DNA from 4 places in the Streptomyces sp. NPDC046870 genome. Region 1 is predicted to be linked to each of the others. Evidence: riboswitches for the same ligand, from Rfam matches in the RefSeq annotation. Region 1 holds a riboswitch; each other region holds the start of a gene.

Region 1 (2,191 bases):
GCCCCAGCTTGGCGTCTCGTTACCGGGACGCATCGGTGGCCCGCCCGGGCGTCGGCGCGGTCTGCGGGCCGGCGTCGCGGGTGGAGCCTCGCTGAGGGCAGCCCTGGCAGTGCGCGGCGTCGCGCCCGGTCTGGCCGGTGGCGGGGCGTGCCGTGGGCGCGAGGCGGCGCCTGGGAGCCCCAGCCCGACGTCACTTCCCCGGAACCCTGCGGCAGCCACCCGGGCGCCGGGCGGCGTCGCGGTTCCGGGGTCTCACCCGTGGCTCGCTCAGGCGGCCCGCCCAGGCGCCCCGCGTCCGTGGGGTGCGGGCGGGCGCCGGGGCGGCGTCGGCGGCCCTGCTGCTGGAGCCGCTGCTGGTCCGAGGCGGGTCAGCTCACCCGGCCGTACCAGACGCTCTTCGTCCAGATCCTCTCGAGCTTCACCACGTCCCCGGTCTTCGGGGCGTGCCAGATCTTGCCGTGACCCGCGTAGATGCCGACGTGGTAGACGTACGAACCCGAGTGGAAGAAGACCAGGTCGCCCGCCTTGCGGCTCCTGGAGGAGATGTGGTGCGTCTTGTTGTACTGCTGGGCGGCCGTGCGCGGCAGCTTCTTGCCGGCCTTCTTGTAGGAGTAGAGCGTCAGCCCCGAGCAGTCGAACCGGCGCGGGCCGGTGGCTCCCCACGCGTAGGGGGCGCCCTTCTTGGAGGCCGCGACCTTGAGTGCTTTCGTCGCCATCGTCGCGGCGGAGGCGTCGGTGGCGAGGCCGGGCACCGCGATCGAGCCGCCCACGGCGGCGAGGGTCAGAGCCGAGGCCGTGCCAGCCCGGGCCATCAGCGACGGGACACGATTGAGCGCAGTCATGCGCAACCCTTCGTCAGCCGCCTGTGAAGGATGACCTGTCGGATTCGGGCTGGCGAAGTTGCCCGGCCGTGTTGCCACGGCTTCACCCCAAGGGTCGCCCGGAGCCGACGACCGTCCGTGTCGTACGGACGAACATCTGTTCCGGCGACCCGCCTTGCTTGGGTCCTCCACTCCTGCCGATCCACTCCGTCGACCGGTCATCCGGGCGGCGGCAGGACTCGGCGTCCGCCCGGATCGCCCCGCCGCGGTGGCGGGGGCTTGTCGTCAGACACGGATCTTGGCTCACGATCGTCGGAAAATCCCAACGGAATCGGGGATTTGTGGTGTTACTCACCACTCACCCGTTCGGGTGGACACTGCCCTGTTCGAGCCTCCGTCAGATCCCGGACGTAGCCCCCGACCTGGGGCGATGCGCCTCCCGGCGGCCGACGCGACGGCGCTTGGCGCAACTCGGGAGGCCCGGAAAGCGATCTGGAAGTACACCGGTCGGCGGTACGTCGTTCGGACCGTTTCAAGTCCCGTCCGGACGAAGCGTGTCGACGCACGGGGCCGGCCGGGCCGGGCGGGGCGTCCCCCTCAGCCGGCGCCGTCCGGCGGGAGCGCGACGCGAGCGGCCCGGCGCTCGCCGTCCAGCACCCGCAACGCCCGTGCCAGCGTGTCCCCGTGCAGCTCCGTCTCACCCCGTTGGTGCATCAGCGCGAGCGCGTCCCGCAGCTCCGCCGCCTTGCGCACCAGCGCCTGGGCGGCGCGCAGCCCGCGGTAGGTGTCCCCGGGCCGGGCCGGGTTGATGCGGCCCAGCAGGTCGACCGCCTCCAGGTAACGGTCGATCAACTCGCCCTCGGCGCGGGTCAGCGCGGGAAGGGGCGGGAGGTCCGGCAGCATGGGCGGCTCACCTCGCGTCCGGTGCGCCGGGCGTGCCCCGGCGGCTCGGCACGATGCCGTCCACCAGACCGTAGGCGACCGCCCCGGCGGCGTCCAGGATCAGGTCGCGCTCCAGATCCTCGTGGACCTGCCCGGCCGTGCGCCCCGTGTGCCGCGTCAGCATCTCCGCGAGCGTCGCGCGGATGCGGGTCAGCTCCTCCGCCTGGATGAGCAGGTCGCTGGGCTGTCCGCGCACCGGCTCGGGCAGCGCGGGCTGCTCGATCACCATGCGGGCGCCGGGCAGCGCGAACCTCTTGCCCGGGGTGCCGGCCGCGACCAGCACCGCGGCCGAGGCGGAGGCCTGGCCCAGGCAGTAGGTCGCCACGTCACAGCCGACGTACTGCATCACGTCGTAGATCGCCGTCATGGCGTCGAACGAGCCGCCCGGCGAGTTGACGTACAGCGTGATGTCCCGGTCCGGCGCCGCG
Region 2 (2,191 bases), on a different contig from region 1:
CCGAACTGGGCCGCGAGCATCACGAGGAGTGGCCGGAACCGCTTCCCGCCCGCCCGCACCAGGTGCTGCGCCGCCTCCGTGATGAAGGGGACCTCGCTCTTGGTGGCTTCGAGCAAGCCTTCCTCGACAGCCGCCAATCCGGCCTGGACATCGGCTTCCAGAGCCTGGTCCCGCACGCTCAGCCCGAACGGCCCGACGACGGTCACGAGGGGTCTCCTGTCTGCTGGTGTCTGCTGGCGGTTACACGGTTTGTCGATAGGTCGCTGCCATCACTCAAGTCAGCGTATCCGGTCCTCTTTCGATCACCGATAGCGCCCACCGGTCCAGCCCGGGCGATACCGGATCATGACCGGCATGGTTTTGATCACACAGTGTGAGCGGATTTTTATCCATATAAGAGTAATCCGGACACTCCACCCTCGCCTCGGCGGCGACGCCCCGCACACGCCGGGTTCCACCATCACCCCGACTTCAGGTGCGAATCCCCTTATTCCCTCATGTCCGATTTAAAAGTGTTTGTTATTTCGTGAGTTGGGTCACGTGCCCGACGGGGCCGCCGGGCACGCCCGACCCTCGCGCACCCCTTGCCGTATCGGCGAGTTGAGGATTGGCAACCGCAAAGGATCAAGTACCTCATACGGCGTCGATCAAGGTCAAATCGCACGTTGTATGAATCCGGGCCTTGTTCCCGACATGTGCTCTCGCATACGTTCCGGGCCGTCGGGCGGACGCCGAATCCTGCCGCCGCCCGCATACCCATCGACGAACTCATTCGTACGGCAGGAGCGGGGGACCCAGGTAAGCCGCCGGTCCGGAACGGCACACGCCGCGCCGGGACGGCTAGGGGTGAAGCCATGCCTCCGTCAGGAGCACGGCAGGGCGCCTCCCCGCCCGAACCCGACAGCTCACCTCGCAGGCGTCGGAGAGGAACGCCCCCATGTCTGCTGTCGCCCAGCCCCGCCGTACCCGGAACAGCCGCCTCGTCCGCGCGCTCACCGCCGTCGGCACCGGTGCCGCCGTCCTCGCCCTGCCGCTCATCGGCGCGGCGGACGCCTCCGCGGCCCCCAGCACCACCACCACGGCCGCCACCACCCCCGCCGGCTACCCGAACAACCTCGACGGCTGGATCCGCGAGTCGCTGGCGATCATGGCCGAGAAGCACATCCCGGGCACCTACAACGGCATCCACCGCAACATCATCCGCGAGTCCTCCGGCAACCCGAAGGCCATCAACCTCTGGGACTCCAACGCCGCCAAGGGCATCCCGTCCAAGGGACTGCTCCAGGTCATCGACCCGACGTTCAACGCGTACCACGTGGCCGGAACGTCCTTCGACATCTACGACCCGGTCGCCAACATCACCGCCGCCTGCAACTACGCGGCCGCGCGGTACGGGTCCATCGACAACGTGTTCGGCGCGTACTGACCGGCACCGGCGGTCCGGCCGGGCGCCGGCCGACGACCTGACCGGGCGCTGCCGGTGTCCCCGTCAGCCGGTCGGGAAGAGTCGTTCGAGGACGACGGCGACGCCGTCGTCCTCGTTCGACAGGGTGATCTCGTCGGCCACCGCCTTCAGCTCCGGGTGGGCGCCGGCCATGGCGACACCGCGCCCGGCCCAGTCGAACATCGGGATGTCGTTGGGCATGTCGCCGAACGCGAGGGCCCGTTCGGCGGCGATCCCGAGCCGTTCCGCGGCCCGCGCCAGCCCGGTCGCCTTCGTCACCCCGCACGGCTGGAGCTCCACCGTGCCGGGCCCCGACATCGTGACCGACGCGAGCGAGCCCACCGCCGCCCGGGCCACGGCCGCCAACTCGTCGTCGGACAGGGTGGCGTGCCGCAGCAGCACCTTGCTGATGGGCGCGCACCACAGGTCGTCCCGCCGGCCGACCCGCACCGCGGGCAGTGTCGGGTGGGGCATCCGGTAACCGGGCTCGATGAGCGTGAGCCCGTCCACGCCGTCCTGGTCGACCGCCGCGTAGACCTCCCCCACCTCCGCCTCGATCTTGCCGAGCGCCGTCTCGGCCAGCTCCCGGTCCAGCCGGACGGACCACAACAGACGGTCGGTCGCGGCGTCGTAGACCTGGGCCCCCTGCCCGCACACCGCGAGCCCGGCACCGCCGAGGTCCGCGAGCAGCGGCCGCACCCGCGGGGCCGGGCGGCCCGTCACCACCAGGTGCCGGGCACCGGCCCG
Region 3 (2,191 bases), on a different contig from region 1:
CGTGGGCACCCTCACCGACGTGGTCACCGTCGCGACAGTCGCCCTGCTGGCCGTCGCCATCAACCGGGTGGTCCGCCGGGGCGACCGGCGGCTCGCCTCCGCCCGCGAGATCGCCGAGGCCGCCCAGCGGGCCGTCCTGCCGGAACCGGACGAGCGGATCGGCGGCTACGAGATCGCCGCCTGCTACGAGGCGGCACGGCAGGACGCGTTCATCGGCGGCGACCTGTACGCCGTACAGGACAGCCCCTACGGCGTCCGGCTGGTCGTCGGGGACGTGCGCGGCAAGGGCATGGGCGCCGTCGCCGCGGTGGCCGTGGTGATCGGCGCGTTCCGGGAGGCGGCCGAGCAGGAGGCCACGCTGGAGGCGGTCGCCGAGCGGCTGGAGCGGGCGCTGGCCCGCGAGGGCACCCGGCGCGACGGGATCGACGCCTTCGAGGGGTTCACCACCGCGGTGCTCGCCGAACTCCCGCACGGCGACGGCGCCGTACGGATCGTCAACCGCGGCCATCCGCCGCCGCTGCTGCTGCACGCCGACGGCACCCTGCGGACCCTGGCCCCGGCCGAGCCCGCGCTGCCGCTCGGCATGGGCGACCTCGGCATGTGGCCGGACCGCGCCACCGAGACCGCCTTCCCGAGCGGCGCGACCCTGCTGTTCTTCACCGACGGCCTGTCCGAGGCGCGGGACGCCCACGGCCGGTTCTACGACCCCGAACGGCGGCTCGCCGGACGCACCTTCGCCGGCCCGGCCGCACTGGTCGGCCGGCTCGCCGAGGAGGCGCGCCGGCACTCCGGGGGCGGCATGGCCGACGACATGGCGCTGCTCGCCGTGCGGCGCCCCTGACCGTCACCGCAGGTGACCGGACGACCGCCGTGCGCATAACGTCTGAGTCACCATCAAAACCGAAAGTGACTGCTGAACGAGTCCGATGCTCGGTCAACTCGCCCCTTTTGACGGGGTAGTGGCCGATAGCTCCGCTGGTGAAGACGCGAATGATCAAGCCGAACGGCTTGGAAAGTGACTGTCGGGTCTATTAACGTTCGATAACGCAGCGCGGTCGTCACAGCCGTCACAAGAGGCGGCTCCGTGCGCACGCGCCGAATCCCGCAAGGGAGCCGGGGAACCACCACCCTGGGGTGAATCACGCGAATGCCGTCGTGAACTCGCGGAGTCCACGACCGGTATACGCGCGTAGGAGACCTTCCTGCTCCGAACCCGTCAGCTAACCCGGTAGGCGAAAGGAAGGAAAGGAGTACGCCCGCGTGGCGTCCAACCGGCCTGCCCCAGAAGCCCCGTTCATACCGGCACAGCGCGAGCCCGAGACCTTCGGGTACGGCGCCTACCGCGCCGAGGAGGGCCCCTGGGAGGAGTGGAACCCCACCGAGGAGTCCGTCGCCCCGGTGCGCGGCCGGCATCGCGTCGCCAAGCAGCGCGGCGGCTTCGCGCGCAGCTCCACCGTCCTGGGCGTCGGCGTCATGGCCGCCGTCGGCGCGGGCGGCATGGCCAGCGCCAACACCGGCAAGCCGCCGGTCTCGATCTCCCTGCCGGACCTGCCCTCGGTCGGCTCCCTCTTCCACGACGACTCGGCCGACGCCCACCCGGCCGAGGCCGCCACGGCCACGCTGAGCACCGTCGGCGTGACCACGGCCGCCGGCGAGGACAGTGCCGACGCGGGCGAGGCGCTGCGCAACCGGATCATGGCCCAGGCCGAGCAGCAGCAGGGCCAGGCCGAGAGCAGGGCCACGGCCGCCGCGGTCGCCGCCGCCGAGAAGCAGAGCGCCGACGCCGCCGCCCAGGCCGAGCAGAAGGCCGCCGCCCAGGCCGCCGCGGCCAAGGAGAAGGCGGAGGCCGCCGCCGCGAAGAAGGCCGAGGAAGAGCGGCTGGCCAAGCTGGCCGAGCAGTACACGCTGCCCACCTCCTCGTACACGATCACCTCGACCTTCGGCCAGGCCGGCGGGATGTGGTCCTCCGGCTACCACACCGGCCTCGACTTCGCCGCCCCCACCGGCACCCTGATCAAGGCCGTGCACAGCGGCACGATCACCGAGGCGGGCTGGGCCGGCTCCTACGGCTACCGCACGATCCTCACCCTGGACGACGGCACCGAGCTGTGGTTCTGCCACCAGTCCTCGATCAGCGTCTCCGTCGGCCAGAAGGTCACCACCGGCGAGGTCATCGGCCGCGTCGGCGCCA
Region 4 (2,191 bases), on a different contig from region 1:
TGCCGGAGGCCTGGGCGAGCGTCTCGTGGAACCAGCCGCCCAACGAGCGCAGGTCCTCGTTGCTGCCCCTGCGGGCCCGCTCCTGGCCCAGCCGGACCAGACCGCGCAGCACCTTCAGATGCGCCTCCGTACGCCGCTGGGCGGCCCGGGCGGCGCCCAGCGGCTCCAGCAGCGTCCGCATCTCCAGCAGGTCGGCGGCCTCCTGCTCGGTCGGCTCGGCCACGCACGCGCCCGCGTGCCGGCGCGTCACCACGAAGCCCTCGGCCTCCAGGGTGCGCAGGGCCTCGCGCACGGGGACGCGTGAGACGCCGTAGCGGCGGGCCAGGACTTCCTCGGTGAGGCGGCTGCCGCGCTCGTGGACACCCGCGACGATGTCGTCCCGGATGGCCGTGCACACCGAGTGCGCCGGAATACGCATGACCGACCTCCGCCTTAATCCCCGTGAAACGTCGACGATGGACGTGTGTTCCGTGACTCTATTCCAATGAGCCGGAATTTCCGACGGCGGGCCCTAATCCATGGCTATTTTTTGGACAGCGGTCCGGCGGCCACCGGTAAAAAGGCGAAAGCCCCGGCTCGGTGAGCCGGGGCCTCGGACAGCCGTGCGGTCGGCGTCAGACGTTCACGCCGTGCTTGCGGAGGTAGGCGACGGGGTCGACGTCCGAGCCGTACTCGGGGGTCGTGCGCGCCTCGAAGTGCAGGTGCGGGCCCGTGACGTGGCCCGTGGCCCCGGACAGGCCGATCTGCTGGCCCGGGACGACCTTCTGGCCCACCGTGACCGCGATGGACGACAGGTGGCCGTACTGGGTGTACATGCCGTCGGCCATGCGGATCACGACCTGGTTGCCGTACGCGCCGCCCCAGCCGGCGGAGACCACCGTGCCGGAGCCCACCGCGTGGACGGCCGTGCCGCTGGCCGCGTGGAAGTCGATGCCGGTGTGCGCACCGGAGCTCCACAGGGAGCTGCTCGCCTGGTAGGCGGTGGAGACGTAGGAGTGCGCGATCGGGGCGACGAAGGTGTTCAGCCGCTTGCGCTCGGCCTCACGGGCGGCCCGGACCTTCTCGGCGCGGATCCTCTGCGCCCGCTCGGCCGCCGCCTTGGCCGCGGCCTCCTCGGCCGCCTTCTGCTCGGCGGCCTGCTGCTGCGCGGCGGCCTGCGCGTCGATCTCGTCGGCGACGCCCTCGGACGCGGCGACGACCGGGGTGAGGCCGGTCTGCTCCGCGGTGTTCTCGGCGGCGAGCGCCGGGGAGCCGGCGAGGGTGCCGATCACACCGGTGGTGGTGAGGGCCGCGACGCCGGCCGCCTGGGCGGTGGTCCGCTTGACCCGGCCGGGCTTGCGGTGCTTCCCGGTGGCGCACATGAACGCCATGAAGTGGCTGGTCCTTTCCTTCCCTCTCGCCTACCGGGTTAGCTGACGGGTTCGGAGCAGGAAGGTCTCCTACGGGCCTCCTCGCACTCGCGCGGACGCCCGATTCACCCCAGGGACGGTGGGTCCCCGGCTCCCCTGGCTCGCGCCGTACGGGGACTCGGCGATGACTGTCCGGTGCCGCGGGTGCGGCGCACTGCCTGACGAACAGCCCGGACGAAGCTACGCAAGCACGTTGTCAATCCTCAAACGCATCCCGGCTTTTGTAGCGCATCCCACAGGGCAGACAGGCAACCTCCGCCCCAAAACGGGCATCTGAGGAAGGGAGTGGAACACCGTGGGGCCCTGACGACCCGTAGGTCACCAGGGCCCCACGCGCGCGTGCCGTCGTCCGGCCGCCGCGGTGGCCGTCTACTCGGCCGCCACCACGGTCACTTCACCGATGCCCAGCGCCTCCACCGGCGCCTTGATCTGCGACGCGTCACCGACGAGGACGGTCACCAGGCGGTCCACCGGGAAGGCGTTCACGACGGCCGCGGTGGCCTCCACCGTGCCCGTGGCCGCCAACTGCTGGTACAGCGTCGCCTGGAAGTCGTCGGGCAGGTGCTGCTCGACCTGGTCGGCCAGCGTGCCGGCGACGGCCGCCGCGGTCTCGTACTTCAGCGGCGCCACACCGACCAGGTTCTGCACGGCGACGTCCCGCTCGGCGTCGGTCAGGCCGTCCGCCGCGACCGTGCGCAGCACCTTCCACAGGTCGTCCAGCGCCGGGCCGGTGTTGGGGGTGTCCACGGAGCCGCTGATGGCGAGCATCGCGGCGCCCGTGC

What was found. A riboswitch is a leader RNA that binds a small molecule or an ion and turns the genes downstream of it on or off. The one in region 1 is predicted to bind cyclic di-AMP.
Region 2: it holds a riboswitch for cyclic di-AMP, as region 1 does, so the genes downstream of both, AB0946_RS08190 (transglycosylase SLT domain-containing protein) here and AB0946_RS18580 (C40 family peptidase) in region 1, are expected to answer to the same signal.
Region 3: it holds a riboswitch for cyclic di-AMP, as region 1 does, so the genes downstream of both, AB0946_RS34010 (M23 family metallopeptidase) here and AB0946_RS18580 (C40 family peptidase) in region 1, are expected to answer to the same signal.
Region 4: it holds a riboswitch for cyclic di-AMP, as region 1 does, so the genes downstream of both, AB0946_RS29250 (M23 family metallopeptidase) here and AB0946_RS18580 (C40 family peptidase) in region 1, are expected to answer to the same signal.

What each region holds. Positions count from the first base shown of each region.
Region 1 covers NZ_JBEYXM010000007.1:234,085-236,275, reverse strand. The annotation lists gene AB0946_RS18580 (C40 family peptidase) at 369-842, opposite strand; cyclic di-AMP (ydaO/yuaA leader) riboswitch at 846-1,076, opposite strand; gene AB0946_RS18575 (hypothetical protein) at 1,419-1,724, opposite strand; gene AB0946_RS18570 (ATP-dependent Clp protease proteolytic subunit) at 1,732-2,191, opposite strand, start outside.
Region 2 covers NZ_JBEYXM010000002.1:814,982-817,172, forward strand. The annotation lists gene AB0946_RS08185 (polyprenyl synthetase family protein) at 1-206, opposite strand, end outside; cyclic di-AMP (ydaO/yuaA leader) riboswitch at 751-932, shown strand; gene AB0946_RS08190 (transglycosylase SLT domain-containing protein) at 938-1,426, shown strand; gene AB0946_RS08195 (HAD family hydrolase) at 1,490-2,191, opposite strand, start outside.
Region 3 covers NZ_JBEYXM010000024.1:98,069-100,259, forward strand. The annotation lists gene AB0946_RS34005 (PP2C family protein-serine/threonine phosphatase) at 1-841, shown strand, start outside; cyclic di-AMP (ydaO/yuaA leader) riboswitch at 1,084-1,249, shown strand; gene AB0946_RS34010 (M23 family metallopeptidase) at 1,261-2,191, shown strand, end outside.
Region 4 covers NZ_JBEYXM010000017.1:82,684-84,874, forward strand. The annotation lists gene AB0946_RS29245 (GntR family transcriptional regulator) at 1-418, opposite strand, end outside; gene AB0946_RS29250 (M23 family metallopeptidase) at 615-1,370, opposite strand; cyclic di-AMP (ydaO/yuaA leader) riboswitch at 1,383-1,543, opposite strand; gene AB0946_RS29255 (pitrilysin family protein) at 1,779-2,191, opposite strand, start outside.